2 regions of the Streptomyces sp. NPDC001493 genome follow, and region 1 is predicted to be linked to the other one. Evidence: riboswitches for the same ligand, from Rfam matches in the RefSeq annotation. Region 1 holds a riboswitch; the other holds the start of a gene.

Region 1 (15,811 bases):
GGTGACCGGGTCATGTGCCGTACCGCAGCACCAACGGGAGACACCGTGGAAATCCTGGCATTCGGTGTGCAGGCCGACGAGAAGCCCCTGATCGAGAAGGCGTTCGCCGGGAAGCACGAGGTCCGCTGCCTGGAGGTGTTCCTCACCCCGGACACGGCTGCCCTCGCGGCGGGGTACGAGGTGATCTCCACCAGCGTCAACGCGGACCTCGGCGCCCAGGTGCTCCGGACCCTGGCGGCCGGCGGCACCCGGATGATCGCCCAGCGGTCCACCGGCTTCAACAACATCGACCTGGAGGTCGCCGGGTCGCTCGGCCTGCGCGTCGCCCGGGTCTCGTACTACTCGCCCTACTCCGTCGCCGAGTTCGCGTGGACCCTGGCGATGGCCGTGAACCGCAAGGTCATCCGCGCCGCGACCCGTACCCGCGACTTCGACTTCCGGCTCGCCGGACTCCTCGGCCGGGACATGCACGGCCGCACGGCCGGGGTGATCGGCACCGGCAAGATCGGTGAGGCGTTCACCCGGATCGCCCACGGATTCGGCATGAACCTGCTCGGCTGGGACGTCGCCGAGAACCCCGCCTGCGTGGAGCTGGGCATGCGGTACGTCGAGAAGGACCAGCTCTTCGCGGAGGCCGACCTCATCAGCCTGCACGTCCCCCTGCTGCCCGCCACCCACCACCTCATCGACCAGCGGGCCATGGCGCTGATGAAGCACGACGCGATCCTCATCAACTCCAGCCGGGGCGGCCTGGTCGACACCCGCGCCCTGGTCACCGAACTCCGCTCGGGCCACTTCCTCGGCGTCGGCCTCGACGTGTACGAGGAGGAGGCGGGGCTCTTCTTCCTGGACAAGTCGCTGGAGGGCATCGACGACGACACCCTCGCCCGTCTGCTGACCTTCCCGAACGTCCTGGTCACCTCCCACCAGGCGTACTACACCGAGGACGCGGTCGGCCAGATCATCGACGCCACCGCCGCCAACGTCGACGACTACCTCTCGGGACGCCGCGGCGACAACGTCCTGGTGCCGGCGGCCCCGGAGAAGTGAGCGCGGCGCGGGAGCCGGTGCCCGTCGTTCCCGCCGACGGGCACCGGCTCCGCGTGTTCAGCCGCGAACCGGCAGCCCCGCCAGCAGCTCGGTGACGATCGCCGAACCCCGCAGCGTCAGCACCGACTCCGGGTGGAACTGCACCGAGGCGAACCCGTCGCCGCGCAGCGCGTACAGCTCACCGGTGGCCCCGTCCCGGCTCACCTCGATGCCGTGCGCGCCCAGCTCGGCGGTGGCGGCGTCGTCGCACCGCGCCGCGAAGCTGTTGTAGAACCCCACCGTCTCCGGCCGGCCGAACAGCTCGATCCGCGTCTGCGCCCCCTGATGCGGTACCGCCTTGCGCACCACCTCCAGGCCCAGCTCCGCCGCGATCAGCTCGTGGCCCAGGCACACGCCCAGCAGCCCGTCCCGGTGATCGCGCACCAGCTCCGCCGCGACCGAGCGCAGCAGCACCATCTTGGCGTCGGTGGGATCGCCCGGGTTGCCCGGCCCGGGGCCCAGCACCACCGGCCCCCGGTGCGCCCGGACGGTCTCCCGCAACTCCGGGGCGTCGAACCGGAGGACCGACACGTCGAGGCCCGAGGCGCGCAGCAGATGCGCCAGCATCGAGGTGAAGGTGTCCTCGCCGTCCACCACCAGAGCGTGGCCCGACATCGCCCGGGCCGGCTCCTGCATCCGCAGCCAGAACGGCGCCAGCCCGCCCCGCCGGTCGTCCAGCGCCGACTGCACCCGGGGATCGGCGGCCAGCTGCGGCCCGGTCCGCTCCTGCGGCCGCCGCCCCGGCCGCACCCCGAGAGCCGCCAGCACCCCCGCCGCCTTGGCGTGGGTCTCGGCGACCTCGCCGTCCGGGTCCGAGTGGCGTACGAGGGTGGCGCCCACCGCCACCGCGAGCCCGCCGTCGGCCGTGATGTCGGCCGTACGGATCAGGATCGGCGAGTCGAGGGTCTGGGCGCCGTTCGCGTCCCGGCGCAGCAGCGCCAGCGCGCCGCTGTAGTAGCCGCGCCCGGTGGGCTCGTACCGCCGGATCACGCGGCACGCGTTCTGCACGGGGGAGCCGGTGACGGTCGCCGCGAACATGGTCTCCTTCAGCACCTCCCGCACGTCCAGCGTCGACTTCCCGCGCAGCTCGTACTCGGTGTGGGCGAGGTGGGCCATCTCCTTCAGCCGGGGCCCGACCACCACCCCGCCCATGTCGCCGACCGTGCACATCATCTTGAGTTCCTCGTCGACCACCATGGAGAGCTCCTCGGTCTCCTTGCGGTCGGCGAGGAAGTCCAGCAGGCTCTCGACGGTCGGGCCCTGCTCCGGGTAGCGGTACGTCCCGCTGATCGGGTTCATCACCACCGTGCCGCCGGACATCCGGACGTGGACCTCCGGGCTGGCGCCGACCAGGGTGCGCCCCCGGGGGCCGCCGGTGTGCACCACGAACGTCCAGTACGCGCCGCGCTCGCCCTCCAGCAGTCTGCGGAAGAGCGCCAGCGCGTCCGCCCGGCCGTAGCCGGGGATCTCGCCCCGGAACGTGCGCCGGATCACGAAGTTCGCACCCTCGCCCTGCCCGATCTCGTCCTCGATCACCCGCCGGACGATCCCCGCGTACTCCTCGTCCGGCACGTCGAACGCGCCGCCCGTCACCCGTACCTCGTGCGGGGGCAGCGCCGCCAGCACCTCGTCGAGCGGCAGCTCGTACGACTCGTCGGCGACCAGCACCGCGAGCGGCGTCCCGTCGTCGGTCACCTCGAAGTCCCGCTCGGCGATCTGCCGGTAGGGCACCAGGGCCAGCGAGGGCAGCTCGCCCACCGGCAGTTCGGCGAGGTGCGCCACCTCCCGGACCTCGCCGGTCAGCACCTCGACGGTGTCGTGGTCGCGGCCGGGCGTGCGGCGGCGCAGCAGGGCGAAGGGCGGGGCGTCGTCACGGAGGAGACGGTGGACGAGAGAGGCGGCGCGGTGCGGCATGAGCGTTCCTTCCAAGGGGATTTCCAAGGGGTTTCCCAGGGGGAGGAACCGCTCCGCGAACGCAGAAAAGGCCGCCCCTCGGGGCGGCCTTCGCGAAATGTTCAGCGCGAACTGTCAGCGGGCCGCCGTCGAGCGGGCCACCACCAGTTCCGGGTCGTGTGCGTGAACATGCGCCGATACTAGCGTCACAGCGCACGATCATGCGAGCAATCGTCTCAACTGTTGAGCGACCGGCTGGACGCAGCCCGTGACCCCGTACGCTGGTGCCCGTGACCGTGAACGCCAATACCTCCGTCGCCGGTGGCAACACCTGGCGAGACCTTCCCGCGGCGCAGCAGCCTGAGTACCCCGACTCCGAGGCGCTGCGCGATGTACTCGCGGACCTCGCGTCGTATCCGCCGCTCGTCTTCGCGGGCGAGTGCGACCAGCTGCGCACCCGCATGGGAGCCGTCGCCAAGGGCGAGGCGTTCCTGCTGCAGGGCGGCGACTGTGCCGAGGCCTTCGACGCCGTGTCCGCCGACCACATCCGGGCGAAGCTGAAGACGCTGCTCCAGATGAGCGCCGTCCTGACCTACGCGGCGGCCGTCCCGGTCGTCAAGGTGGGCCGCATCGCCGGGCAGTACTCCAAGCCGCGCTCCAAGCCGACCGAGACCCGCGACGGCGTGACCCTGCCGACGTACCGCGGCGACTCCGTCAACGGCTTCGCCTTCACCGAGGCCGCCCGCATCCCGGACCCCGAGCGCCTGAAGCAGATGTACCACGCGTCCGCTTCGACGCTGAACCTCGTCCGCGCCTTCACCACCGGCGGCTACGCCGACCTGCGCCAGGTGCACGCGTGGAACCAGGACTTCGTGCGGTCGTCCCCCTCGGGGCAGCGCTACGAGGCGCTGGCCCGCGAGATCGACAACGCGATGAACTTCATGAAGGCCTGCGGCACCGACCCGGCCGAGTTCAAGGCGGTTGAGTTCTACGCCTCGCACGAGGCGCTGCTGCTGGACTACGAGACGGCGCTGACCCGCACCGACTCGCGCACCGGCGAGCTGTACGACACCTCCGGGCACATGGTCTGGATCGGTGAGCGCACCCGCCAGATGGACGGCGCGCACATCGAGTTCGCGTCGAAGATCCGCAACCCGATCGGCATCAAGCTCGGTCCGACGACCACCGTCGACGAGGCGCTCAGCTACATCGACCGCCTGGACCCCGAGCGCGAGCCCGGCCGGCTGACCTTCGTCGTCCGCATGGGCGCCGGCAAGGTCCGCGACAAGCTCCCCGAGCTGGTCGAGAAGGTCACCGCCTCCGGCGCGGTCGTCGCCTGGGTCACCGACCCGATGCACGGCAACACCTTCGAGGCCGCCTCCGGCCACAAGACGCGCCGCTTCGACGACGTCCTGGACGAGGTCAAGGGCTTCTTCGAGGTGCACAAGGGCCTGGGCACCCACCCGGGCGGCATCCACGTCGAGCTCACCGGCGAGGACGTCACCGAGTGCGTCGGCGGCGGCCACGAGATCCTCGTGGACGACCTGCACCAGCGCTACGAGACCGCCTGCGACCCGCGGCTCAACCGCAGCCAGTCGCTCGACCTGGCCTTCCTCGTCGCGGAGATGTACCGCGACCAGTAGGCCGCAAGGCCCGGGAACGGGCCCGCGTCAACGCGCCCGTGGGGCACGGATCCATGTGATCCGTGCCCCACGGGCGTTCCGGGGCTTTTGCCCACCCGGTCCAATGGGTAAGGTTAGGTTTGCCTCACCGCATTGGAGGGGTGCTCGCACACTCCCGGGAGGTGAACCGCATGTACGTCTGCTCCTGCTTCGGCGTCACCGAACAGCAGGTGAAGCGCCATGCGGAGGCCGGGGCCTGCACCCCCCGCCAGATCGCCTCCGTCTGCAAGGCCGGCACCGACTGTGGTGGCTGCGTCCGCCGCATCCAGGCGCTGCTGGGCCGGGGCGAGTGCCCGCGCCGCGAGCTGCTGGAGCGCCGCTCCGACCCGTCGGCCGCGTCGGTGAGTCCTCCGGCCGCCGCGTTCCCCGAAGCCGCCTGACCGGAGCCGCCCGACCCGGAGCCGCCCGACCCGGAGCCGTAGGCTCTCGGCCGTCGGCCGGTGTGTCAGCCCTCCGGCTGCTCGATCTGCTGGGCGATGTAGAGCGGCTCGCCGAGCTTCTCCACCAGCTCCAGCTGGGTGTCCAGGTAGTCGATGTGGTGCTCCTCGTCCTCCAGGATCGACTCGAAGATGTTGGCCGAGGTGATGTCGCCCTTGGCCCGCATGACCTCGATCCCGCGCTTGAGGCGGTCGATCGCCTCCACCTCCACCTGGCGGTCGGCCTGGAACATCTCCGTCACCGTCTGGCCGACACGCACGTGGAAGAGGCGCTGGTAGTTCGGGAGGCCGTCGAGGAAGAGGATCCGGTCGGTCAGGATCTCCGCGTGCTTCATCTCGTCGAACGACTCGGCCCGGGTGTACTTGGCGAGCTTCGTCCAGCCGAAGTTGTCCTGCATCTTCGCGTGCAGGAAGTACTGGTTGATGGCAGTCAGTTCGGCCGTCAGCTGCTCGTTCAGGAACTCGATGACCTCGGGGTCGCCCTGCATCGCAGAGGCTCCTTCCAACCGGTGTACCGGACAGTTGGGCGCATCCTCGCACCGCACCACCCGGCCGTCCAGTAAGTACATGCTTAGTAGGTATTGCCCGTTATTCCCCGCCTGGTCACCACCACCCTTGCCTGTCTGTCACCATGGAGGCATGGGTCAGCCGGAGAGCGAGGAAAACCGCGTATCGGGACAGTCCGAGCTTCCGCCGGGCCAGCGTCTGCAACGCGGGTGGCCGGTGACCCACTACGGGCCCGTGCCCAAGTTCCGCCCCGAACGCTGGGAATTCCGGGTCTTCGGAGCGACCGCCGACGGCGAGAAGCGCTGCTGGAACCACGAGGAGTTCTCGGAACTCCCGTTCTCCTCGGTCGTCGCCGACCTCCACTGCGTGACCAAGTTCTCCATGCTGGGGTCCGAGTGGGGCGGAGTGCCCGCCTCCGTCATTCTCGGTCTCGCGCCGCCCGCCGACGACGTCACCCATGTGATGGTGTGGGCCGAATACGGCTTCTCCTCGAACCTCCGGCTCGCCGACTTCGCCTCGGACCGCACCCTCTTCGCCACCCACAAGGACGGCGACCTGCTCACCGCCGAGCACGGCTTCCCGCTGCGCCTGGTCGTCCCGCACCTGTACGCCTGGAAGGGCCCGAAGTGGGTCCGCGGCATCGAGTACATGACGGCCGACCGCCGCGGTTTCTGGGAGGAGCGCGGCTACCACAACATCGGCGACCCGTGGAGCGAGCAGCGCTACTCCTACCAGGAGAAGCCCGGGGACGGCCCGGAGCTCTGAGCCCGCCCGGCCCGGCCCGTGCCGCGCCCCAGCAGGCCCAGGTCAGGCACCCACGGAGTCCCGCAGCTCCTTCAGCCGCGCCACGTCCGCCGCATGCCCCTCTTTCCCGCCCGGCGTCTCGATGACCAGCGGCACCCCGGCCGTCGCCGGGTGCGCGAACAGCTCCCGGAACGGCTCCGCGCCGATGTGGCCCGAGCCGATGTTCTCGTGCCGGTCCTTGTGGGCGCCGACCACGTCCTTGGAGTCGTTGGCGTGGATCAGCTTCAGCCGCCCCTCACCGACCGTCTCCACCAGCAGGTCCAGGGTCTGCCGCATCCCGGACGGACCGGCCAGGTCGTGGCCCGCCGCGTAGATGTGACAGGTGTCCAGGCAGACGCCCAGCTTGGGATGGGAGTCCAGCGCCTCGAAGTACGGGCCGAAGTCCCAGGTCCGCGAGCAGAGCGAGGACCCCTGGCCGGCGGTCGACTCCAGCAGGAGATCGGGATCGTCCTCGTGGGTCAGCTCGTCCAGCAGCGGGAGCATGTGGTCACGCACCTGCGCCAGCGCCTCCTCGCGCGGCCGCCCGCCCGTCGCCGAACCGGTGTGGACGACGACGCCCAGCGCACCGATCTCGCGCGCCCGGCGCAGTGAGTGCCGCAGGGACTCCACGGACTTCTCCACGGTCGCCTCGGTGTGCGAGCCGAAGTTGATCAGGTACGGGGCGTGCACGTACACCGGCATGTCCCGGGCCTCGCACTCCTTGCGGAACAGCTCGTCCTGATCGGGTTTTCCCGCCGGAGTGGCCCAGCCGCGCGGGTTCGCGACGAAGACCTGGACGGTCTCGGCCGCCAGCTCGTCGGCGTAGCCGAGGCCGGTCTTCACCAGCCCGCCGGCCACCGGGACGTGTCCGCCCACCGGGTTGCGCATGTTCACAGTCCCTTGGTTCTGATGGTGATGGTCGATCCCTCGGCCGCCCGGCCGCCTCCGTCGACGGACTGGCTCCCGACCGTGTCGCTGAAGGAGAGGAACGGCCGGTCGACCTTGACCTCGAACCCGGCCTCCTCCAGGAGGTCCCGCGCCTCGTCGACGTCCTTGCCGGTGACGTCCGGCACCTCGATCATCCGGGGCCCCTTGGAGACGGTCAGCTGCACGGTGTCCCCCTCGGCCGCCTCGGCGCCGGGGGCCGGGGTCTGCTCGGCGACATCGCCGGCCACCTCGGGAGAGTTGACCCGGCCGGGCTTCGCCTCGGCCTTCAGCCCCTCCTCCTCCAGGGCGGCGGTCGCGTCCTCGACGGAGAGCCCGGAGACGTCCGGCACGTCGACCGGGGCGCCCTTGCTCACGACCAGTGCCACAGCGGAGTCGGGGTGGCGCCCGGTGCCCGCCTCGGGGTCCGTACGGACCACCTCGCCGCGCCCGACGTCCTCGCTGAACTCCCGGGTCACCATGCCGGGGGCCAGACCGGCCTCCTTCAGGGACCGGCGCGCGTCGGCCAGCGAGACGCCCGCCACGTCGGGGACCTCCACGATCTCCGGCCCGCGCGAGACGACCAGCTTCACCGACTCGTTGCCCCGGACCCGGTCGCCGGGTGCGGGGTCGCTGCTGATCACCGAGCCCCGGTCGACCGTGTCGCTGTACGCCCGGTCGACGGACTTCACGTCGAGCCCGGCGTCCGTGAGCCGCTTCTCCGCGGTCTCCTGGGGCTGGTTGAGGAGCGAGGGGACCTGGGTGAACTGGCCCGAGTTGATGTACCAGACACCACCCCCGGCCAGCAGCACCACCAGCAGCGCCGTGATCGCGGCGTAGACCCCGCGGCGCGGCCGGCCCCCGGCCCCGCCCGCCCGCGCCGTCCGCCGGGGCCGGCCGGGCGCGACCGACGCGGTGGCGGTGGCGGGCATCTCCAGCCGGCTCGTCCGGTGCGTGGTCCCCCGGTCCTCGGCCACGGCGCGCGGCAGCACGCTCGTACGGTCCTCGGCACCGGAGACACCCGAGCCGGGGCCGGCCGGGGCGTGCGCCTGCGGCGGTACGGCGTCCAGCTCCGCGTCGCTCAGCAGGGCCCGGGCCTCCAGGGTCTCGGAGAGCAGCACCACCGCGTCCTGGGCGCGGGCCCGGGCGTCGCGCGCGGTGGCCCCCGCGACCAGCGCGTCCAGCGCCGGGGAGAGCCCGGGGACGGCGGCGGAGGGCGGCGGCACGTCCTGGTTGAGGTGCTGGTAGATGATCTGGGCGGCGTTCTCGCCGGTGTGCGGCTTGGCGCCGGTCAGCATCTCGTACAGCACGACACCGCAGGCGTACACGTCGGAGCGGGTGTCCGCGGTACCGTGCTCGATCTGCTCCGGGGCGAGGTAGGAGACCGTGCCCAGCAGGGAACCGGTGGTGTCGGTGGCGGTGCCGACCGCGCGGACCAGCCCGAAGTCGGCGACCTTCACCCAGCCGTCGTCCCCTATCAGGACGTTCTCCGGCTTCATGTCGCGGTGCACGAACCCCGCCCGGTGCGCCGCGCCCAGCGCCGCCAGCACCGGCTCCAGGATGTCGAGCGCGGCGCGCGGCTGGAGCGCACCCCGGTCCCGCAGCACCTCGCGGAGGGTGCACCCCGCGACGTACTCCATGGCGAGGTAGACGTACGCGCCCTCGGCGCCCTGGTCGAAGACGGACACCACGTTGGGGTGCGCGAGACGCGCCACCGACTTCGCCTCGCGGATGAAGCGCTCGACGAACGAGGCGTCGGCCGCGAGCGCGGGGTGCATCACCTTGAGGGCGAGCACCCGGTCGAGCCGGATGTCCACGGCCCGGTAGACCGTGGCCATCCCGCCCACGGCGATGCGCGCGTCGACGCGGTAGCGGCCGTCGAGCAGCCGTCCGAGCAGCGGGTCCTGGAGGGTCGTGTCCACCCGACGAGTCTACGAGCCGCCGCGGACACCCCGGGCTCCCCGGAGCGGGCCCGGGGCCGTATCGCAGCCGAGCCGTGACAACACGGCCGCCCGGGGCGGCCCCCCCGGTCAGAACGCCGGGCGCTCCGGGTCCAGCACCGCCCGGCCCTCCACCGGGGAGGACGCCTCGGCGAAGTGCCGGCGGGGGATGCGGCCCGCCCGGCGGGCGAGACGGCCGCCGTCCACCGCGTGCCGCATCGCCGACGCCATCAGCTCCGGCTCCTGCGCCCGGGTCACCGCCGAGGCGAGCATCACCGCCGCGCACCCCAGCTCCATCGCCAGCGCCGCGTCCGAGGCGGTGCCCGCACCCGCGTCCAGGATCACCGGGACCCCGGCCCGCTCCACGATCAGCTCGAAGTTGTGCGGGTTGCGGATACCGAGGCCGGAGCCGATGGGGGAGCCGAGCGGCATGACCGCCGCGCAGCCCACGTCCTCCAGCTTCCGCGCGAGGACCGGGTCGTCGTTGGTGTAGGGCAGCACGGTGAACCCGTCGTCGACGAGGATCTCCGCCGCGTCCAGCAGCTCGACGGGGTCCGGCAGCAGGGTCCGCTCGTCGGCCACCACCTCCAGCTTCACCCAGTCGGTGCCGAGTGCCTCCCGGGCCAGCCGGGCGGTCAGCACCGCCTCGCCCGCGGTGAAGCAGCCCGCGGTGTTGGGCAGCACCTGGATGGAGAGGCGTTCCAGGACGGAGAGGACCGAACCCTGCACGGTCGGGTCGAGCCTGCGCATCGCGACGGTGGTCAGCTCGGTGCCGGAGGCGACGAGCGCCCGCTCCAGCACGTCCAGGCTCGGGGCACCGCCGGTGCCCATGATCAGCCGGGACGAGAACGTGCGCCCGCCCAGCGGGAAGAGGTCGTCGGACATGGTCAGCCTCCCTGCACCGCGGTGAGGACCTCGATCCGGTCGCCCCCGGCGAGGGCGGTGGAGTCCCAGGCCGAGCGCGGCACCACGCTCTCGTTGACGGCGGCGGCGACCCCGGAGGCCGCCCGGCTGAGGGTCGCCACCAGGGCGCCCAGGGTGGTGCCGGCGCGGACCTCGCGCGGGTCACCGTTGACGGAGACGCTCACGGTGGCGGCCGGGTCGGCCGCGTCCACTGTTCGATCGGTCATGCGTACTGCTCCTCGCGCGCGGGGACGACTGGGGTGGTGAAGCGGCCCGGCGCGAACGGGCGGGCCACCTCCGGCAGCTCGCCGGTGGTCAGCGCGTGCGCCATGGCGTCGCCGGTGACAGGGGTGAGCAGCACCCCGTTGCGGCCGTGGCCGGTGGCGACGAGCAGCCCCGGCAGCGCGGTCGGGCCGAGCACCGGCGCGTTGTCGGGGGTGGCGGGACGCAGCCCGGCCAGGGTCTCGGTGAGCGGCAGCTCGGTGATGCCCGGCACCAGCTCGTGGGCGTCGCGCAGCAGCTCGTACACCCCGCCCGCCGTCACCGTGGTGTCCCAGCCCATCTCCTCGCTCGTCGCGCCGACGACCAGCTCGCCGTTCTCGCGCGGTACGAGGTACAGGTCCTGGCCCCGCACCACCGCGCGCACGGTCCGGCTGAGGAAGGGGGCGTACGCGCGCGGCACGGTCAGCCGCAGCACCTGGCCCTTCACCGGACGCACCGGCGGGGCGACGCCCTCCGGCAGGCCGGGGAGCCGGCCGCTGAGGGTTCCGGCGGCCAGCACCACCTGGCCGGCCGAGACCGCCGTACCGTCCGCGAGCAGCGCACCTGCTGCCCGGCCGCGCGCGGTCTCCAGACGCTCGCAGGGGCTGCGGTGGAAGACCACCCCGGCCCGCTCGCAGGCCGTCAGCAGTGCGGCCGCCAGCCGGCGCGGGTCGACCTGGTGGTCGCCGTCCACCCGCAGCCCGCCCCGTACGCCCGGCGCCAGCATCGGCTCCAGCCGGCGGCACTCGCGCCCCGACAGCCACTGCGAATCCAGGCCGGACCGCTCCTGGAGGGCGTGCAGCTCGCGCAGGTGCGCCCGGTCGTCGGAGTCCAGCGCCACCGCGAGGGTGCCGCAGGCGCGGAAGCCGGTCTCCCGGCCGCTCGCCGCCTCCAGCTCCGCCACGAACTCCGGGTAGCGGGCGGCGGAGGCGAGGTTGAGCCCGAGCAGCATCTGCTCGCCATAGTGGAGTTCGGTGACGGCGGCCAGCATCCCGGCCGCCACCCGGGCGGCCCCGCCGCCCGGTTCCGGATCGGCGACGGCCGTCCGCAGCCCCGCCCGCGCCGCCCGCCAGGCGGTCACCAGGCCGATGATGCCGCCCCCGACGACGAGCACGTCGTACGAGGGGCCCCGGCGGTCAGTGCCGCTCGTGCCCCCGCCCGCGGTGCCGCCGCCCGCCGTGCTGCCGCCCGCGGCGGCAGACGGTTCCTGTGAAGCATGCATGGGTGTCCAGCCCCTCCCTTCGCCGGCATGACCCGGATCAGGTTCGTACGGTCGGAGGCCGCCAGCCTCCCTCTCAGCCCGGTGCGTCCGGGCTCCCGCGAGTGTCTTTCCGCAGCCACCCTAAACCCCGCCGTCCGCGCGGTACGAAGGAGCCGCCGGGGCGGCCCGCGCACCCCGAGGACTGAGGGTGCGTCAGGTGCTCAGGGGGTGTCCGGTTGATCAAGGTCGGAAGGGGCGCGGCGGTCGGAGCGGTGCATCGCAAGGCGCCGTTCCGGGCGTCGCGACCCCGGCCATGATCCGTCGGACACCCCCCTAGGGTGGGAGTGTGAGCGAACAGAGCGGGCAGCGGGCGCCGGAGCACGGCGTCGTCATCGTCGGAGCGGGCATGGCGGGGGTGCAGACCGCCGTCGCCCTGCGGGACGAGGGGTACACCGGGCCCGTCACCCTGATCGGCGCGGAGCCGCACCAGCCCTACGACCGGCCGCCGCTCTCCAAGGCCGTGCTCCTCGGCACCGCCGAGCACTCCGCCTTCGGCATCGACTTCGAGGCGCTCGACGTCGATCTGCGCCTCGGGCTCTCCGTCACCGGCCTGCGCCCCGCCGACCGGGAGGTGGACACCCCGGACGGCCCGGTGCCCTACGACGTCCTGGTCGTCGCCACCGGCGCCGAACCCCTGACGCTGCCCGGCGCCGCCGGGGTCCCCGGCACCCACCTGCTGCGCACCCTGGACGACGCGGCCCGGCTGCGGCCCGTCCTCGCCGAGCGTCACGACGTCGTCGTGGTCGGCGCGGGCTGGATCGGCGCCGAGTTCGCCACCGCCGCCCGCGCCGCCGGCTGCACGGTCACTGTCGTGGAGGCCGCCGGCCGCCCGCTCGCCGGGGTGCTGCCCGCCGAGGTCACCGCCCCCATGGCCGACTGGTACGCGCACGGCGGTGCCACCCTCCTCACCGGCGCCCGGGTCGACCGCGTCGAACCCGGCGCCGTGGTCCTCGCCGACGGCCGCAGGCTCCCGGCCGGCGCGGTGGTCGTCGGCATCGGCGCCCGCCCCGCCACCGGCTGGCTCACCGGCTCCGGCATCGCGCTCGGCCCCGACGGATCGGTCACCGCCGACGCCTCGCTGCGCACCTCGGCGCCCGGGGTGTACGCCGTGGGGGACTGCGCCTCGTACCCCTCCGCCCGTTACGGCGCACGCCTCCTGGTGCACCACTGGGACAACGCGCTCCAGGGCCCGCGCACGGTCGCGGCGGGCATCACGGGAGCCGGGGGGGCCGGCACCCCGGAGCCGTACGACCCGGTGCCGTACTTCTGGTCCGAGCAGTTCGGCCGGTTCGTCCAGTACGCCGGGCACCACGCGGACGCCGACACCCTGCTGTGGCGCGGCGACCCCGCCGACGAGGAGTGGACCGTGCTCTGGCTGCGCGACGGCGCGCTGGTCGCCCTGCTGGCGGTCGGCCGTCCGCGCGATCTCACCCAGGGCCGCAAGCTCGTCGCCTCCGGCCGGGCCGTCGACCCCGAACGGGCCGCCGACCCCGCCGTACCCCTGAAGTCCGCCGTCCGCTGAGCCCCGGGGCGCCGCCCGCGCGCGCCCTCACGACCCCGTCCGACCCCCGTGCGACCTGCGCGGACGCAGTCCTGACGTGGTCCGTACGGTCGGCCCGGCTTCCGGCTGTCGGTCCCAGATGGCACGCTTGTCCTCGTGACCGAGATTGACGCAAAGATCGATGCTCTCGTCCCTGCCTGGCTCCACCTCCCCGACATCGCGGAACTCCTCGATGTCGAGGTGACGCGCGTGCGGCAGCTGGTCAAGGAAGGCCAGCTGATCGCGGTGCGCCGCGGTGAGAACCGGACGCTCCAGGTGCCTGCCGCCTTCATCGACGGCGACAAGGTGGTCAAGGGCCTCGCGGGGACCCTGACGCTCCTGAGGGACGACGGCTATTCCGACGAAGAGATGCTGGACTGGCTCTTCACCCCCGACCCGACCCTGCCGGGAACCCCCGCGCAGGCGCTGAGCGAGAATCGCGGGACGGAGGTGAAGCGCCGCGCCCAGGCGCTCGCCGTCTGACCGAGACGACCGCACACGTGGTCGCGGGCCGTGCACTCCACGGCCCGCGCCCGCGGTGACCCACGGGGGGAACTCCTTCATGTCCACGCCGCGCCACCTGCTCGCCGACGCCCGTCTCTATCTGTGCACGGACGCCCGCAGGCGGCAGGGCGACCTCCCCGCGTTCCTCGACGCCGTGCTCTCCTCCGGCGTGGACATCGTCCAGCTGCGGGACAAGGGCATGGAGGCCGCCGAGGAACTGGAACACCTCCAGGTGTTCGCGGAGGCCTGCGCGCGCCACGGCAAGCTCCTCGCCGTCAACGACCGCGCGGACGTCGCCCACGCCATCGGCGCGGACGTCCTCCACCTCGGCCAGGGCGACCTGCCGGTCCCCGCCGCCCGCGCGATCATCGGCGCGACCCCGCTGATCGGCCGCTCCACGCACGCCGAGTCCGAGGTGGACGCGGCCGCCGCACAGCCCGGCGTCGACTACTTCTGCACCGGCCCCTGCTGGCCCACCCCGACCAAGCCCGGCCGCCACGCCCCCGGCCTCGACCTGGTGCGGTACGCCGCTTCCCTGGACACCCCCCGCCCGTGGTTCGCCATCGGCGGCATCGACGCGGGCAATCTCGACGAGGTGCTGGACGCCGGTGCCCGGCGCGTCGTGGTGGTCCGCGCGATCACCGAGGCCGACGACCCGGCCGCGGCCGCGGCCGGCCTGGCGAAGCGCGTCCGCGAGCGCTGACCGCCAGCCCGTCGTCACCCGCCCGTCGTCACCCGTGCGGCGGACCCGCGTCGCGGACCCACGCCGGGGCCGGAGCGCCGGGCGGGCGCGCACTGTCCGAGGCGTGGACGGTATTCACCGCAATACGGACATATGTCCCGCTCTGGTTGGGGGACGGCCGCACCCTGGTTAACCTCGCGGTATGGCCCTTGGCACCTCCTCCACCCGGACGGACCGCGCACGCACCGTGCGTGAGCTGCTCGCGTCCGGCAAGACGTCGTACTCCTTCGAGTTCTGGGCACCCAAGACCGAGAAGGGCGAGCGGAACCTCTGGAACGCGCTGCGCCGGGTCGAGGCCGTGGGCCCCAGCTTCGTCTCCGTGACGTACGGAGCCGGAGGTTCCACCCGGGCGGGCACGGTCCGCGCGACGCAGCAGATCGCGGCCGACAGCACGCTCACCCCCGTCGCGCACCTCACCGCGGTCAACCACTCCGTCGCGGAACTGCGCAACATGATCGGCCAGTACGCCGACGCCGGGATCAGGAACATCCTCGCCGTGCGCGGAGACCCGCCGGGCGACCCGATGGGCGAGTGGGTCGAGCACCCGGAGGGCGTGCGGTACGCCGCCGACCTGGTGCGGCTCATCAAGGAATCCGGCGATTTCTGCGTCGGCGTCGCCGCCTTTCCCGAAATGCACCCCAGGTCGACCGACTGGGAAACGGACACCCGCCACTTCGTGGACAAATGCCGGGCCGGTGCCGATTACGCCATCACGCAGATGTTCTTCGAACCCGGGGACTATCTCCGGATGCGTGACCGTGTGGTCGCCGCGGGTTGCGACACACCCATCATTCCGGAGGTCATGCCGGTCACCAGCGTCAAGCAGCTCGAACGTTTTCCCCAGCTGAGCAACGCGGCCGTGCCCCGGGTCCTCGAAGAACGCATCCACGCCGTCAAGGACGATCCGGCCGCTGTACGCTCCATTGGCATCGAGTTCGCAACGGAGTTCTGCGCGAAGCTGCTGTCCGAAGGTGTGCCCGGACTGCACTTCATCACGCTCAACAACTCGACGGCAACGCTCGAAATCTACGAGAATCTCGGACTGCACAAGCAGTCGTGACCGGCCGTACCCGCCCCCGATCCGGCGGCGGCGGCCGTAGAAGGTGGGGCGGGCGTGGGCTGGACGGTCCTCTACATCGCTTTCGGCGTGGTGGCGTTGTGGCTGCTGGGTGAGGTGCTGCTGCAGTACAAGGCACGGCTGCGCTGGAGGCTCCTCGCCTTCTCCGGATTCCTCTGCGTGGTGCTCGGCGTCCTGATCCCGTCCGTGCTGGTCATCGTCGTGGGCGCGATCGCGTTCGCGGTGGGCCAGACCTACGTGACGCTCTCCTTCCGGCGGGGCTTCTCC
Region 2 (15,811 bases), on a different contig from region 1:
CGCCGGACGAACAGGGGTGCGCACAACCGAGTTTCCGGTGGGGTCCCAGGGGCAGGCGTTCGGCATGGACAGAATCGAAGAAGTCGTGGAGACACAGGGCGACCTGCACCGTGTGGTGCTGGCGGCGGACACGAACGGTGACGGCAAGCCCGATGTGTGGATGACGGACACCACAGGGGACGGGGCCGCGGATCTCTACCAGTTCGACACCACGGGGGACGGCGAGGTCGACGTCACCATGGTGGAGCGCGCTGAGACGGCCGGCCAGGACCGTGTCGTGGTCGAGGGCGACGGCGGTCACCCGGTGGAGGGCTGAGTACCCCTTCGCTGTCGCGCTTCGGGCCGAACCGGTTCGGCCTGCACGCGCGCTTCCTGCGGCTTCCCGGGACCAACGGACGACCGGGGGCCGCGCGCTCGCCGCCGCGTCCGGGTTTGTCGCCGCGTCCGGGTCGCCGGACGCGGCGAAGCTCAGTACAGCGTCCGCCAGGCGCCGCGCGGCCAGGCGAGTACCGCGAAGATCTGTACGGCGGCGGCCTGTTCGATGGCCTGGGTGGTCCCGTTCTCGGCGAATCGCATCAGGCCGGTGGCGCTGTCCCGCTGCTCGGACCAGATGTGGTCCGCGTAGTCGGCCATCGCCCGCAGGTAGACGGATCCGCCCGTCACCGACTCCAGCAGCAGCAGGTTCTTGAAGAAGATCGAGTTGAAGAAGACGGGCTGGCTCAGCAGCCTGGCCTCGGTCACGAAGTGCGTGTACGCGGCCTCGGCCGTACGCCGGGCCTGGTTCAGGTACCTCTCGTCACGGGTCGCCCCGTACAGCAGGACGCCGACGCCGACCGGGACGCCCTGGTTGTAGGACCAGACGGTCCGGTCGACCGAGCCGGTGAGGTCCAGGTTGTCCCAGTAGAGACCTTCCGGGGTCCGCAGGTGGGTGTTGGTCCAGTCGTAGAAGCGCCTGGACGACGCGAGATAGCGGGACTTGCCGGTGATCTGGTGCAGGCGCAGGCCGAGTTGGGCGCCGGGCATGTTCGAGACCGTGTTGCGGCAGTGGTTCCAGTCGGCCTGGGTCCAGAACACCCCGCCGGGGGCGGGGTGTTCGGAGTCGGTGTCCCAGCCCGACTCGACCAGCGCGAAGATCTCCTCCGCGCGGCGGAGCGCGGCGCGGTCCCCGGTCTGCAGATGGAGCTGGGACTTGGCCAGTCCCACCCACTCGTTGTCGTCGTAGAACATGTCCCCGCCGTCGCCGTGCGGCGCGACCGGGTACGAGTCGTAGCCGGCGAGGCCGGTGGTGCCGCCCGCTTCGTTCCAGTACAGCTCCTGCGCCCTGGCGCGGGTGGCCAGAGCCGGTGCGTGGCGGGGGTCCACGAAGGCCAGGTCGAGGGCGGCGACATGGACCTGGGACAGCGGCCATTCGTAGGAGTGCGGGCGGTCGTCGGCGGCGACCGGGTACTGCTCGCGCACGAGCCCGGTGCCGTCCGCCGTGTCGAAGTACTTCTCCAGAGCGCCGTAGGTGACGCGCGCACGGGAGAGGAAGGCGGAGCGGGAGGGGGATCGGACATCGGCCGGGTCCGGTGCCGCGGACGCGGCGGCAGCGGTCGCCGGTGCGGCGGCCAGGGCGGCCAGAGAGGCGCCGAGGACCTGACGGCGTGAGGGGGACCAGCGCATACGGAACTCTCCTGTTCGGGTGCGACGCAGGGTGCGGGGTGTCCGACAGTGCTCGACAACGTTGTCACCGGGGTGCGGGGACGTCAACGGCCAGGACGGAAAAGGGGCGGACGGAGATCGTTCCCGCCCCGCGCGCCCCCTCGCCCCCGGACTCCCGCGCCGGGATAGCACCTCGGGGCCGCGCTCCGCTCACCCCCGCTGACCTGCCCCGAGCCGCCGTCCGGCTATCCTGACCGCCGAAACCGGACACGGGGTGCCCCGCAGGGGCTGAGAACACACCCGTCGAACCTGAACCAGCTAGTACTGGCGGAGGGATGTCTCATGGCATTGCCGTATGCGCAGAACGACCGTACGAACCCGGAGCGGGAAGCTCCGTACTCGCCGACCGCCTTCGGCGGCCGTATGCCCACCGCCTCCGGTGATCTGCGGATCGAGACGCACGGGATAGCCCCCGTGCCCGAGGACCGTCGGTACGGCGGACCCGGCCGGCTGTTCACCGTCTGGTTCGCCCCCAACCTGACCATGACCGGTGTCTTCACCGGCACCGTCGGCGTCGCGCTGGGCCTGGACTTCACCACGGCGCTTTTCGCGGTCGTCCTCGGCACGTTCGTCGGGGCGGCGCCCACCGCATACCTCGGCACCTGGGGAAGCCGGACCGGAGTGGGGCAACTCCCGCTTGCGAGGCTGGCGTTCGGCCGTGCAGTCGTACTGCCTGGGGCCTTGCAGTGGCTCTCCTCGATCGCCTGGGACGCTCTGATCGGCCTGTTCGGCGGGGATGCGCTGGCCCAGTTGTGCGGCTGGCCGTTCTGGCTGGGCGTCCTGGTCATGATGGCCGCCCAGGGCGGGCTCGGCGTGCTGGGGTACGAGGCGATCCACCGGCTCCAGACCGTGATGACGTTCCTCCTGGCCGCCGCCTTCGCCGTGCTGGCCGTCAAACTGCTGGACGGTGTCCACCCCGCAGCCTCCGGTGCCGCGCACGGCGGCGACCGGGCGGGGGCCTTCGTCCTGACGTTCACGATCGCGCTGAGCCTGTCGCTGTCGTGGGCCCCGTACGCGAGCGACTTCAGCCGCTACCTGCCGACCGGTACCTCCCGGCCCCGCATGTTCTGGTGCACCCTGCTGGGCGTCGGCTTCTCCTTCGTGGCGGTCCAGACGCTCGGCCTGTGGGGCGCGTCCGTCTTCACCGATCAGACCGCGCGGGGCATCGACACCCTTCTGGGCGGGGGCGCGCTCGGGGCGTTCGGACTGCTCGCCGTGGCGCTTGCCGCACTGTGCAGCAACGCCATGAACGACTACAGCGGCTCCCTGGCGCTGCAGACGATCGGGGTGCGCCTGCCCCGCCCCGTCGCCGCGGCGCTCGCCGCGGCGCTCGGATTCCCGCTCGTGCTGTGGATGCACGCGGCCGACACCACCGCACGCTTCCAGAACGTGCTGCTCCTGGTCGGCTACTGGATCCCCGGCTTCGTCGCGATCGTGGCCGTCGACTGGATGGCGAGGAAGAAGGACCGCGGCGGCGCCCCGTTCGACCTCGCCGCCGAGAGCGCCCGGGACCGGCCGTGGTGGCCGGCGCTCGCCGCCTTCGTGGTCGCCTTCGCCGCGGCGGTGCCGTTCATGAGCACCGGCCTGTACGTCGGCCCGGTGGCGGAGGCCCTGCACGGAGCGGACCTCGCCTACGGTGTGGCGTTCCTCGCGGCCCTGGCGCTCTACGCCCCGCTGCGGCTGCGGCACCGCTCCTGACGGACCCCTCTCGGGGCAGCGTTCCGGGACCGGCCGGGTTCGGTGTCCAACGGTCCGAAGCCCATGGCCGGACGCGCCGCCCCATGATCCCGTGCCCTCCGCGCCTACGCCCGGCAGCGCCCGTTCATGCCCGCCCGCACCGGTCCGCAGGAGCGGACGGCCGCCGCACGAAACCATGGCGTGCACACGTCGTACCCTTGCCCCGGGCGGAGAACAGGGAGCGGGTCGTGTCGGAAACAGAGCTGTTCGGCGTGATGCTGCGTGGTCTGCGCCAGCAAAATCGTCTGACGATGGAGGAGTTGGCCGAGGCGTCGGGCGTCAGCGTCCGCGCGATCGGCGACATGGAGCGGGGTCGCAGCAGGGTCCCGCAGCGGCGCACGGTGGTGGCTCTGGCCGAAGGGCTGGGGCTGGACGGTGCGGAGCGGGAAACGTTGCTGGTCGCGGCGCGGGCTGCGCGGCCGACGCGTCCGGTGGTGGCGACGGGAACGCTGGTACCGCCGCGGTCCGTGGGAGACTTCACCGGGCGTGGCCCGGAACTGGTGCGGTTGAAGGAGGCCGCGGCGCGCGCGGGTGCCGGCGCGGGAGCGTCGGTCTCGGTCGTGTCGGGCCCGCCGGGGTGCGGGAAGACGACACTGGCGCTGAAGGCGGCGGCGGATCTGGCGGGGGAGTTCCCCGACGGGTGCTTCGTGGTCGACCTCCACGGGGTGGAGGGCCCGGTCGCCCCGGACGAGGCGTTGCTGAAGTTGCTGAGGGCCCTGGGGGTGACGGACCGGCAGCTGGCGCAGGAGAACGCTCAGGGGCGGGCAGGCCTGTTGCGGGCGCTGCTGGGCGAGCGGCGGTGCCTGGTGGTGCTGGACAACGCCCGCGACGAGGGCCAGGTCCGGCCCCTGCTGCCCGCCACCGGGCGGAGCCTGGTGCTGGTCACGAGCCGGCGGCCGCTGACCGGACTGGAGGACGTCGAACGGCTCGCGCTGTCGGAGATGACGCCGCCGGAGGCCGTCGAACTGCTGCGCCGGATCCTGGGCGAGGAGCGGGCCGACGCGGAAACCGGGGCCGTGGCGCGGGTGGCGGAGCTGTGCGGACATCTGCCGTTGGCCCTGCGGGTGGCGGGGAACTGGCTGACCGTCCGCTCGGGGTGGAGCGTCGACCACCTGGTCCGCCGCCTCGCCGACGAGGAACGCCGCCTGGGCGCGCTCGTCGCCGGAGACGTCCGGGTGGAGGCGGCGTTCGAACTGTCCTACCGGCAGCTGACCGAACAGGCCGCCCGGATGCTGCGGTTGCTGAGCCTGGTGCCGGGACCCGACATGACCGCCGCCTACGGTGCCGCGTTGACCGCGACCGGCATCTTCGAGGCCGAGGACGTGATGGAGGAACTGGTCGAGGCCGGCCTGCTCCAGGCCACCTTCGTCGGCCGCTACCAACTGCACGACCTCCTGACCCTGTTCGCCCGTGCCCGCCTCACCCGCGAGGAGAAGCCCGACGAGCGGGCGGTGGCCGAGGACGGGTTGCGTACCTGGCTGCTGGAGACAGCGGTCGTCGCCGGCCACTGGTACAAGCCCGAGCACGGGGCGCCGCCGTCCTCGTGGCGGGGCCTGGTCCCGCTGGAGAGCGCCGAGCAGGCCCGCGCCTGGCTCCAGAGCGAAGCCACCGCCTGGCTCGCCGCGTTGCGCAGTGCGGCGCAGCGCGGCGAACACACCCGGGTCGTGGAGACCGCCGACGCCATGGGGTGGTTCTGCGGCGTCTGGGTCTGGGGTCACTGGTCCGAGGTCTTCAGCCTGTCGAGCGAAGCCGCTGCCGTGATCGACGACCCGTACCTGCGGGCCGTCCACCTCAACTACCACGCCTGGGCCCTGGGCATCTCCGACAACAGGGACCGGGACGCCATCGCACGGGCCGACGAAGCCCTGGTGTTCGCCCGCCGGGCCCAGGACGCCGCCCAGCAGGCCTGGGCCCTGATGTACGCGGTGACTCCCCACCGGCGGTTCGGAGAGATCCAGGAGGCTTTCGACAAGGTGCGCGCCGCCGTCGACCTCTTCGAAGAAGCCGGCGACAACGACGGCTGGATCGGGGCCATCGGCGTGTACGGAGGCTGCTTGCGCGACCTCGGCCGCGCCGAGGAGGCAGTCGTCCAGCACGAGCGCGTCATCGCCTTCCTCGACGCACCCGACTGCCCGGTGAGCGGGCACGCCGCAGACACGTACCGTGCCATCGCGAGCAGCGCTCTCGGTCACGACTACGCCGCCCTGGGACGGTGGCGCGAGGCCGCGGACCTCTACCGCGCCACGGTGGCCCAGTCCACCCGCACCGGTCAGACCATCCTGGAGGGCATGACGCTGCTGGGTCTGGGGGAGGCATTGATCGAACTGGGAGAGTTCGAGGAAGCCCGCTCCTTCCTCCACCAGGTCGTCGCCCTGGGCGAGGTGGCCGACCCCGTGCACGTGCAGGCCGCGCAGAAGCACCTGGATTCGCTGCCTGCCGCGTGAGCCGATGCCGCCGCCGGTGAGGCTCCGGGCCGGTGCGACCGGCCCAGCGGCGCCGGAATCAGTCCCGGTGCCGGTGCAGGGCGACGTGCACGGTGTCGAGGGCCTGCACGAGCGCCGCGCGGGCGGCGTCCGTGTGGCGGAGAGCATCGAGCACCATGAAACCGTGGACCGTCCCGTGGTACCGCATGGAGACCACCGCGACTCCGGCCTCCCGGAGCCTGGCCGCGTAGGCTTCGCCCTCGTCGCGCAGCACGTCGGCCTCCCCGGTGATCACCAGGGCCGGGGGAAGTCCGGTCAGCTGCTCCGAGGTGGCCCGCAGAGGCGACGCGGTGGCCTCGCTCCGGTGCCGGGCGTCCGGGAGGTACTGGTCCCAGAACCAGCGCATGGTCTCGCGGCCGAGGAAATAGCCGGTGGCGAACCGCCGGTACGAGGGGGTGTCGAAGTCGGCGTCGGTGATGGGGCAGAGCAGCACCTGCTGCCGCAGCCGCACTCCGCCGCGCTCCTTGGCGAGCAGGGTCAGCGCGGCCACCAGATTGCCGCCCGCATTGTCACCCACCGCGGCCATACGGTTCCCGTCCAGACCGATCTCGCCACCGTGCTCGGTGATCCACCGTGCGACCGCGTAGCACTGTTCGACGGCGACCGGATATCGCGCCTCGGGGGCACGCTCGTACTCGACGAAGACCACGGCCGCGTCCGTCCCGAGGACGAACGCGCGCACCAGCCGCTCATGGGTGACGGCGTCGCCCAGCGCCCAGCCCAGCCCGTGGAGGAAGAGCACCACGGGGATGTCGCCGATGCTCCCGGCCGGCTTGACCACCTGTACCCGTACGTGGCCCGTCGGACCGCCCGGCAGGGCGAACCACTCCGAGCAGGTGTCCTGTTCGCCGGGAGTCTGTCCCCCGTCCTGCAGACGGGCGAGGTCCTGCCGGGCCGCCTCCAGGGCGGGGGCGTGCGCGGACGGCGGGCACGCGTACCGCTCCACGAACGCCCGGGTGGAGCGGTCGAGGACCGGCTTCCGGAAGGGCGGAGGGACAGGGCCGGTCACACGGTCTCCTACCAAGAGGGTCCAGAAAAGGGAGGGGCGGCTGACGCACCGGATGCAGCCGTGAAACGTGGGGGGAGAGCAGCGGTGCGACGACTGCCCGGGTACCGCGGGGTCGCGGCCCAGTGGCACCAAGCCGGGGACCTTCACCCCCCGGACGGTGAGAGGCCCGCCAGTTTCCGATCGGCCGGCGCGAACGGAGGGACCGGAGAGTCCGCCGGAGGGCGTCCGACGTCACCCTGCGCGGTGCGCAGGCTGCGCCACTCCCGGGGAGAGACGCCGTAGGCGGCGCGGAAGGCCCGGCTGAAGTGGGAGGGACTGACGAAACCCCACCGCTGGGCCACGGCGGAGACGGTGAGGGCCGTCCCGCCGCGACGGGACAGCTCCCGGTGGCACTCCTCCAGACGGCGCTTCAGGACGAGCCGCCCGACCGTGGTCCCCTCGCCCTCGAACAGCCGATGGATGTACCGGACTGAGAAGTGGTGCGCCCGGGCGATGCTCTCCGGCGACAGGTCCGGGTCACCCAGGTTCTTGTTGATGTACGCACGGACGCGCCGCCGCAGGTCGCTGCGGGCCGATTCCGCACCGGCGGCGTCCGGGGGGACCGCCTCGGCGATCAAAGTGGCGAACATCTCGACGAGGTAACCGGCAAGCCGGTCCGCGACGGCCGGCGGACAGACGTCCGCCGAGGAGGCCAGTGTGGACAGGAAGGGCCGCAGGAACGCGCCGAAGCCGTCCTCGGTGCCGATGGCTCGGCCCGTGACCTGCCTGATGTCGCTGTCCGGCAGGCCCAGTACGCTTCGGGGCAACTGGAAGATGTGGGTGGCGAACCGCTCCGGATAGGCGAAGGAGTACGGCCGGCTCCGGTCGCACACAACCAGGTCTCCCTCACCCACCTCGGCCCGCCGGCCGTCCTGTACGAGTGTGGCGGTCCCCGATATCTGGAGACTGACGGACATGAGCGCCTCGGACGAGCGGGCGATGAGCGCAGGAGTGCGCCGGACATCCGCCGCGTCGGCCTCCATGGTGGAGACCTGGAGACACGCGAGGCGGCGCGTGGTCATCCGGGCGTCGAAGGGCCCGTCACCGCGCGGGGTGACGGTCATCGGCACCAGGGTCCTGTTCACCGCGGCGTTCCAGTAGGCGACCTTGTCCCCGTCCGGTACGGAGGCGGTCGTCAAAACCAGGCTCAAGTTGCTTCTCTTTTCGGGGAAGTGGCGCAGGGACGTCGACGGATGACCGCGTTTCCGAAAGGCGCGGCGCCCGGCGATCGGCGGGTCCGGCGCATCGTCGGCGGGCAGAGGCTTCGCCGGAGCGCGACCGGCTCCGCTCCGTCGAGGGCCGGTTCCTGCCCGCACGGAAGAGCCAACCAGCGGGCCCATCGGGTCTCCAGGCAGAACCACAGGCAGAACTTGTGGCGGGACGAACACCTTTCGTGCGGTACCGAAACGGTGCTGGGCGCCGGTGAGGGCGGCACTTGTCCGACAGCGCACGGCACTTGTCCGACAGTGCACTGCTTCTGCTTGACAGGGCATGGCCAGGCAAGTCGTGCCGGAACCCGCTCCACGAGCTGTGACGACCGGAGCCGGGAGAAGGAACGCGTTCTCCGAAACCCCGTGGATCCGAGGCCGGGCTGCCCCTGCCCGATCGGCGCTGACGCAGATGGCGGGCAGCCCTGGTATCCGTGCTCCTTCCGCGCGCCGCCGCGTCCTCGGCAAGGAGTCCCATGCGTCATCACGCAGACGGAGCACGTCCCGTCCCGGGAGTCGTCGTACGGGCCGACGACCTCCTCACTCGCGACGGAACGGCGGCGTTTCTGAAGCCGGACAGCCGGGTCACTCCACTGACGGCAGATCGCCGACGCGGACATTCCGGTGGGCCTCGCGGCCGCGGTGAGCGGCAAGACGCTGTTCACCGTGAGCCGGGCCGGCCGGGCCATCGGCGGACGGATACGGATCGTGCTCGTCGCGGACCACATCTCCGAGCTGTCTATTGACATGTGCATGTAACAGCGATGTGATGTGGGCGATTCCGTTTGTCCTTGTTGAGTTGTGCGTCAATTACCCCCTCAGGAGCCGCACATGTCCGGTGAACGACACAGTTTCAGACACCGCTTAGCCGCCTCGGCCGCCTCCTTCACGCTCGCCCTCGGAGGTCTGACCGGGGCCGCCGTGGTGACCTCGGGAGTCACGGCCGGCGCGCAACTCGCCGCCGTAGCCGCCGCTCCGGAGGCGGCGGCGCTGGAGAACGGCCTGGCCCGCACCCCGCAGATGGGCTTCAACAACTGGAACACCACGGGCTGCGGAGCGCAGTTCGACGAGGCGATGGTCAAGGGTGTCGCCGACGCCTTCGTCTCCACAGGCCTCAAGGCCGCCGGCTACACCTACGTCAACCTCGACGACTGCTGGGCGCTGCCCTCGCGGGACGCGGCCGGCAACCTGGTCCCCGACCCGGTGCGCTTCCCGAACGGCATCAAGGCCGTCGCGGACTACGTGCACTCCAAAGGGCTGAAGTTCGGCCTCTACTCCAGCGCCGGCACCAAGACCTGTGCGAACAACGGATTCCCCGGCGGCCTCGGCCACGAGCGGCAGGACGCCGACCTGTGGGCCTCCTGGGGCGTGGACTACCTCAAGTACGACAACTGCAACAACACCGGCGTCGACGCGCAGACCCGGTACAAGGCGATGGGTGACGCGCTGAAGGCCACCGGCCGCCCGATCCTCTACAGCATCTGCGAGTGGGGATCCAACCAGCCCTGGAACTGGGCGCCGTCCCTCGGCAACTCCTGGCGCACCACCGGTGACATCAACGACTCGTGGTCCTCCATGATCGGGATCGCCCACGAGAACCAGCCACTGGCGCAGTACGCCAAGCCCGGCGCCTGGAACGACCCGGACATGCTGGAGGTCGGCAACGGCGGGATGACCGACACCGAGTACCGCACCCACTTCAGCCTCTGGGCGCAGATGGCGGCGCCCCTGCTCATCGGCACCGACGTCCGCACCGCGAACCCGGCGTCGCTCTCCATCCTCAAGAACACCGACGTCATCGCCGTCGACCAGGACCCCCTGGGCAAGCAGGGCGCCGTCGTCTCCTCCTCCGGCGGGCTCGTCGTGATGTCCAAGCAGTTGGCCAACGGCGACCGTGCGGTCACCCTCACCAACGAGAACGGTTCCGCCGCCACCGTCAGCACCACCGCGGCCGCCGCGGGTCTGCCTGCCGGGTCCTCCTACCGGCTCGCCAACCTGTGGTCCAAGGCGGTCTCCTCGACGAGCGGCACGATCAGCGCGGCGGTGCCCGCCCACGGCACGGTGATGTACCGGGTCTCCGTCGGCGCCGGCAGCAGCACCGGTACGACTCATCCACTGATCGGCGCCTCCTCCCAGCGCTGCCTCGACGTGGAAGCCGGAGGGACGGAGCCCGGAACCAGGATCGAGATCTGGGACTGCCACGGGGGAGGCAACCAGGCCGTGACGCTCACCGCGGCCGGTGAGTTGCGCCTCTACGGCGGATCGGCGTGCGTCGACGCCGACGACAACCAGACCGCACCGGGCACCGCGGTGCAGCTCTGGACCTGCAACGGCGGAGCCAACCAGCAATGGACGCTCAACCCCGACGGGACCGTCACCGGCACCCAGTCGGGCCTCTGCCTCGACGTCACGGGCGGCGACAAACCCGCGGGGAACCTCAACGGGACCGCGCTGGAACTGTGGGACTGCAACGGTGGCGCCAACCAGAAGTGGAGCCTGGGCTGACACCACCCCGGGCCCGGACCCGGTGACCGACCCGGCGTGTGCGCATCCGGCGCGCATGCCGGGCCGGCCCAGCCTTCCGGTGAGTTGCTGAACCTGCCCCCGGCGCACCGCATATGACGTGTTTCCCGAGACTCCTCGCCACCGGAAACCTGGACATGTAATGTCCTGGTCATGCGGATGAGCGCGGGAGTCGAGTGGGGGCTGCACTGCTGCCTGACGTTGGCATGGCTCGGGGACGCCGAGGCGGTGTCGACGGCGAGGCTCGCGGTCTGGTTCGATCTGCCACCGGCCTATCTCAACAAGCAGTTGCAGGCACTGAAGCGGGCAGGCATCCTCACCTCCACCCCGGGACCCCGGGGCGGGTTCCGGCTGGCCCGGCGGCCCGAGCGGATCACGCTCATGGACGTCGTCGCCGCCGTCGACGGTCCGGACGACCTTTTCCAGTGCACCGAGATCCGGCAGCGCGGAGCGGGAGCGGAGACCCCGGTGCGGGAGTTCCAGCAGCCGTGCGGCATCGCCGGCGCGATGCTCCGGGCCGAGCTGGCCTGGCGCCGTGAGCTCGCCGCGCAGACGCTGGCGGACATGATGGCCGCCGCGCCGCCCTCCGCCGCCGAACGCGCCCGACGCCACTACGACCGCATCGGCGGCTGACGCGAAGATCGGGCGGCCGGCGCGAGTGACGGTCGTCCGACGCCGGCATCGGGCGGCCGACCGCGCGGCAGGCTGTGGAACGAACACACACGTGAGGGGAATCTGGATGTCCAGTGTCTCGATTTTATCCGGTCGCCGATCCGCCGACGGCCGAACATCGGCGGGAGGGAGCGGACTGTCGTCCACCCTGGTACTGGCCCTGGGCACCCTCGCCGTCGGCACGGACGCCTTCGTCGTCGCCGGGTTCCTGCCCTCGATGGCCGACGAGCTGCATGTGTCGTCGACCGCAGCCGGACAGTCCGTCACCGTGTTCGCGGCGGCCTACGCCGTCCTCTCGCCCGTCCTCGCCACGGCGACCGCCCGACTGCCCCGCCGGGCCCTGCTGGTCGCCGCGCTGATCACGCTCGGCCTGGCCAACGTGGGGTCGGCGCTGGCACCGAATCTGGCCGTACTGCTCGTCAGCCGGACCGTCGCCGCAGCCGGCGCGGCGGCCTACACGCCGACCGCCGGGGCGGTGAGCGCCGCGCTCGTACGACCCGAACTCCGGGCCCGGGCCATGGCCGTGGTCATCGGAGGCCTGACCGCCGCGACCGCGCTGGGAGTACCGCTGGGCAACCTGGCCGGACACTGGCTGGGCTGGCGGACCGCCCTGTCCGTCGTAGCCGGGCTGTGCCTGCTCTTCGCCCTCGGTGTGCGCCTCATCATGCCGCCTCTGCCGGGCAACGTACGCGTGCCGCTGCGCACCCGGCTCACCGTGCTGCGCCGGCCCGCCGTCCTCGCCGTACTGCCGCTCACCGTGCTCGGCATGGGCGCCGCCTACACCGCCTACGCCTACAGCGTTCCGGTCCTGCGGGCGGTGCGGGTGCCCGACAGCACGGACCTGTGGATGCTCTTCCTGTACGGACTGGGCGCCGTCCTCGGCAACCTGGCGTCCGGGTACGCCACCGACCGCTGGGGCGCCGTCCGGGTCCTGACCACTGGATACATCGGCATGGTGCTCGCCCTCGGCCTGCTCACCTGGGTCGCCGCCACGCACGTCACGCTGGTCCTCCTGGTCGGAGTACTCGTCCTGCTCTGGGGGGCGAGCAGCTGGTGCCAGACCCCCGCCCAACAGCACCGGCTCATCGAAGTCGCCCCGCAGGAAGCGCCGTTGGTGGTCTCCCTCAACTCCTCCGGGATCTACCTCGGCATCGGCCTCGGCACCGTGCTCGGCGGAATCACGCTCCCGCACGGGGCGACCCTCGTGTACGGCCTGGGGACGGTGCTGGCGATCGCCGCCCTGCTGTTCCTGCGGATCACCGCACGCACGGCGGCCCGCACCGGCTGAACCACCGCGGTTTCCACGGGGGCCCTGCCATCACCGCACGGTGACGGCAGAGCCCCCGTAACCGCCGGGCGCGCAGCCCCGCATCAGTGCCGGGAGCCGCGCTCCGCCCGCTTCATCGGCCCGCCCGGTCCATCAGGTCGAAGAAGGTGTCGCCGCGCACCACTTCGAACGGCGGGCCGAGCAGCGCGACGAGTTCGGCGGCATCACTCGGCGTCCAGCTCCACGCATTGATCGCGCCCGCGACGAACAGGGGAGCGGTACCGTCCCAGCCCTCGATGTGCTTCAGCAGCCCGTCCCGGTACTCCGCGGCCTTCCCCTGCGGGAAGAAGTTGCCGATCACCGGTAGGCCGGCCGGCCGGGTCTGCAGGTCCCCGGTCTCCCAGGACTGGACGACGCCGCGCAGCGGGGTGTTCCGCCGGTAGGAGCCGGCTATCCGCTCGTCGAACGGCATCCAGCCGTCGTCCGTCGTGCTGCGCTGGTTGTACGCGTACACCAGGTCCATACCGGTCCGCCGCAGGAATCGCCCGGTGAGTTCGGTGTAGGCGTCCAGGGCGTCGGCGGGCCAGGAGCCCGGATAGGTGTAACCGGCGCCGGAGGGACCGGAGATGAGCAGGTCGTTGGCGGTGGCGGTGTTCTGGTAGTACGCCAGCAGGGCGGGGCCGATGTCCGCGAGCAGTGGGCTGACCGTCCAGTTGAGCGGCACGCTGCCCCGCGCGGGGTCGTCCCAGATCGTGCGCATGTGGCGCTGGCAGTACTGGACGTTGTCACCCTCGCCGAAGGTGAGGGTGAGGTAGACGCGGTTGGCGAGCTTGGCCTTCGGCCTCGTACGGACCTTGTCCGAGATCTTCGCGGACACTCCGGCGTGCACGGTGCCGTTCATGAAGAAGTCCGCGGGCACCACCTCGATGCCGTGCTGGGAAGCCCGGTCGACTCCGCCCCACTCGCCCGCCACGTCGTTCGAGAACCAGCCGGCGTACGGGGTGGTGGGCTCGACCCGGCTGAAGACCTCGTCGAGGAGTGCGCCCGTCTCGCCCGACGGAGGCAGCCAGACGACCATGGCCCTGCTCGCGACGGCGTAGTCCCGGAAGTACGGGAACGGTTCGACCCGGGTGGGCGAGGTGGCGGTCGCGGACACCAGGTACTGGTTCCACACGTCGGCCTCGACCAGGAGCTGCCGGGTGCCGGGCGGCGGAGTGAAGTGGTAGATGAAGTAACCGCCGCCGTCGGAGAACCGGTTGGCGTCCCCGCCCATGGAGGAGTTGGAGCCGTCGAAGAGGAACGGCGCCTCGGCCTCCGTACCGGGCGCGAAGGAGGCGATCACCTGGCCGTCCGCCTTCACCACGACCGAACCGACCGAAGCGCCCCATCCGTCGTCGCCGAACGAGTCCTGGAAGCGCAGGTAGACGCCGTCCCCGCCGGAGAGTTCCGCACTCACGTCGAAGGTGCGGACCTGCCGGTTCGACGAATCACGGACGCGCTCGGCCTCCCGTGCGATCTCGCGCCAGTTCACCTGAGCGGTCTGCACCGTCCGGGTCGGCGGCAGCCCGGCCAGCAGCGTGTGGGTGCAGCGCGGGAAGAGATGCTCCAACTGCCATCGGTACGTGGCGAGTACGTCGTCCGCGTCGAAACGGCCGCGCAGATCGGCCACGGTCTTCAGACCGTACGCACGGGCCTGTTCGGCGGTGGCGGCGACAGCGTTCTCCAGGCCGGCCAGGGTGGTCGCCACGTTCACGGAGTCCGGTACGCCGGGGTCGTGCAGGACCGCGCCGCGTATCTCGCCCCGGTAGCGGGCGACCAGATCCAGCGCGCGGTCGTGGCGGGTGACCCGGGCGCCGGTGCCCGGGAGCCAGCGGGAGTCGACCCCACTGCTGTCGAAGTTGAAATAGAGGCGCGGACTACGGCGGTTGACCACACCCTGAAGGGTCGTCAGAAGCAGCTGGTCGTTTCCGTCGAGGGAGCCGACGTCGGCGACATCGAGCCGGGCGGGGCGGCCGAACGACGGCAACAGCCGCGCCGTGGCACGGTTTTCCGCCGCGCCGGCCCGAGGGGAGAAGAAGATCCCGGGACCGCCGGCCGCGAGAGCTGCTCCGCCCGCCTGCAGAAGAGTTCTTCGGGACACCATCGGCGATCACTGCTCCTTGGGGGAGGGGGCGACTGTGGTGTGACATCGTTGTCAGTTTGCGTGACATCGTTGTCAAACAATCGGTGAAGGTAGTGCCGGGGCGGGGAGTTGTCCATGGTGCGCGCAAGTAACCACCCCTGGAGTAACCCCATTTGATCCAGTTCACGGCAAAGCTGACCTGGGGTGCGAGGTGGGCGCGGCCGAACGGCGGTGGGCGGGCGCCGTGACGTTACGGTGCCCGGCGGCCGACTTCGCCCGTCCGGCCGCGGTGGGCAAGCAGACGCTGTGCGACGGACAGTGCGGCGCCGCCGCCGCGCCCCGAACGGAGCGCGGCCCGGGCCGCGTTGGCCCCGGGGGCGCCGTGCACCCCGCCGCCCGGATGGGCGGACGCGGAGGCCAGGTACAGCCGTTTCACCGGCGTCTCGGGGCGGCCCGTGCCCGGCACCGGCCGGAACACCAACTGCTGGTGCATCGAGGCCGTTCCGCCATTGATCGCGCCGTTGCGGAGATTGCCGTCCGCCGCTTCGAGCGCGCCCGGCGACAGAACCCGACGGGCGCGGACGCGGTCGCGGAACCCGGGGGCATACCGCTCCACCTGCCGCTCCACCCGGTCAGCCATCAACTCCCGCTCTCCGGGCGCCCATTCGCCCGTGAGTCCGTCCGTCCCGGCGTCAGCCTTCACCCGGTGCGGCACGTGCGTGTAGGCCCACGCCGACTCCGTTCCCAGCGGCGAACGAGTCGCGTCCGCGGTGGTCATCTGCCCACAGAGGAGGAACGGGCGGTCGGGAATCAGACCCCGGGCGATCTGCGCCGCCCACCGGGTCAGCTCATCCACGCCCTCCGCCAGATGCACCGTGCCGGTCCCGGCGGCGGCCGGTGCGCTCCACGGAACCGGTCCGTCCAGCGCCCAGTCCACCTTGAACGTGGCGAAGTCCCACTCGAACCGCCGCATGTCGTCGAGGATCCGCGCCGGCAGGTGTTCCGCCGGAACCAGCGATGTGTACAGGCTGGGCGCCGACACGTCCGCGA

Evidence for each region. A riboswitch is a leader RNA that binds a small molecule or an ion and turns the genes downstream of it on or off. The one in region 1 is predicted to bind thiamine pyrophosphate.
Region 2: it holds a riboswitch for thiamine pyrophosphate, as region 1 does, so the genes downstream of both, ACWCWD_RS02330 (purine-cytosine permease family protein) here and thiO (glycine oxidase ThiO) in region 1, are expected to answer to the same signal.

The regions. Positions count from the first base shown of each region.
Region 1 is NZ_JBSFHV010000046.1:21,718-37,528, forward strand. It holds gene ACWCWD_RS36050 (2-hydroxyacid dehydrogenase) at 46-1,050, shown strand; gene ACWCWD_RS36055 (anthranilate synthase family protein) at 1,108-3,003, opposite strand; gene ACWCWD_RS36060 (class II 3-deoxy-7-phosphoheptulonate synthase) at 3,279-4,625, shown strand; gene ACWCWD_RS36065 ((2Fe-2S)-binding protein) at 4,796-5,044, shown strand; gene bfr (bacterioferritin) at 5,110-5,589, opposite strand; gene ACWCWD_RS36075 (sulfite oxidase-like oxidoreductase) at 5,741-6,373, shown strand; gene ACWCWD_RS36080 (deoxyribonuclease IV) at 6,416-7,279, opposite strand; gene pknB (Stk1 family PASTA domain-containing Ser/Thr kinase) at 7,282-9,237, opposite strand; gene ACWCWD_RS36090 (thiazole synthase) at 9,346-10,140, opposite strand; gene thiS (sulfur carrier protein ThiS) at 10,143-10,385, opposite strand; gene thiO (glycine oxidase ThiO) at 10,382-11,641, opposite strand; TPP riboswitch at 11,639-11,750, opposite strand; gene ACWCWD_RS36105 (NAD(P)/FAD-dependent oxidoreductase) at 12,027-13,202, shown strand; gene ACWCWD_RS36110 (Rv2175c family DNA-binding protein) at 13,338-13,703, shown strand; gene thiE (thiamine phosphate synthase) at 13,783-14,427, shown strand; gene metF (methylenetetrahydrofolate reductase [NAD(P)H]) at 14,609-15,526, shown strand; gene ACWCWD_RS36125 (hypothetical protein) at 15,581-15,811, shown strand, end outside.
Region 2 is NZ_JBSFHV010000001.1:601,669-617,479, forward strand. It holds gene ACWCWD_RS02320 (hypothetical protein) at 65-316, shown strand; gene ACWCWD_RS02325 (glycoside hydrolase family 76 protein) at 469-1,662, opposite strand; TPP riboswitch at 1,902-1,994, shown strand; gene ACWCWD_RS02330 (purine-cytosine permease family protein) at 1,984-3,399, shown strand; gene ACWCWD_RS02335 (helix-turn-helix domain-containing protein) at 3,627-5,882, shown strand; gene ACWCWD_RS02340 (alpha/beta hydrolase) at 5,941-6,930, opposite strand; gene ACWCWD_RS02345 (AraC-like ligand-binding domain-containing protein) at 7,074-8,120, opposite strand; gene ACWCWD_RS02350 (hypothetical protein) at 8,802-8,936, shown strand; gene ACWCWD_RS02355 (glycoside hydrolase family 27 protein) at 9,009-10,682, shown strand; gene ACWCWD_RS02360 (RrF2 family transcriptional regulator) at 10,854-11,333, shown strand; gene ACWCWD_RS02365 (MFS transporter) at 11,440-12,660, shown strand; gene ACWCWD_RS02370 (GxGYxYP domain-containing protein) at 12,773-14,782, opposite strand; gene ACWCWD_RS02375 (phytoene desaturase family protein) at 15,012-15,811, opposite strand, start outside.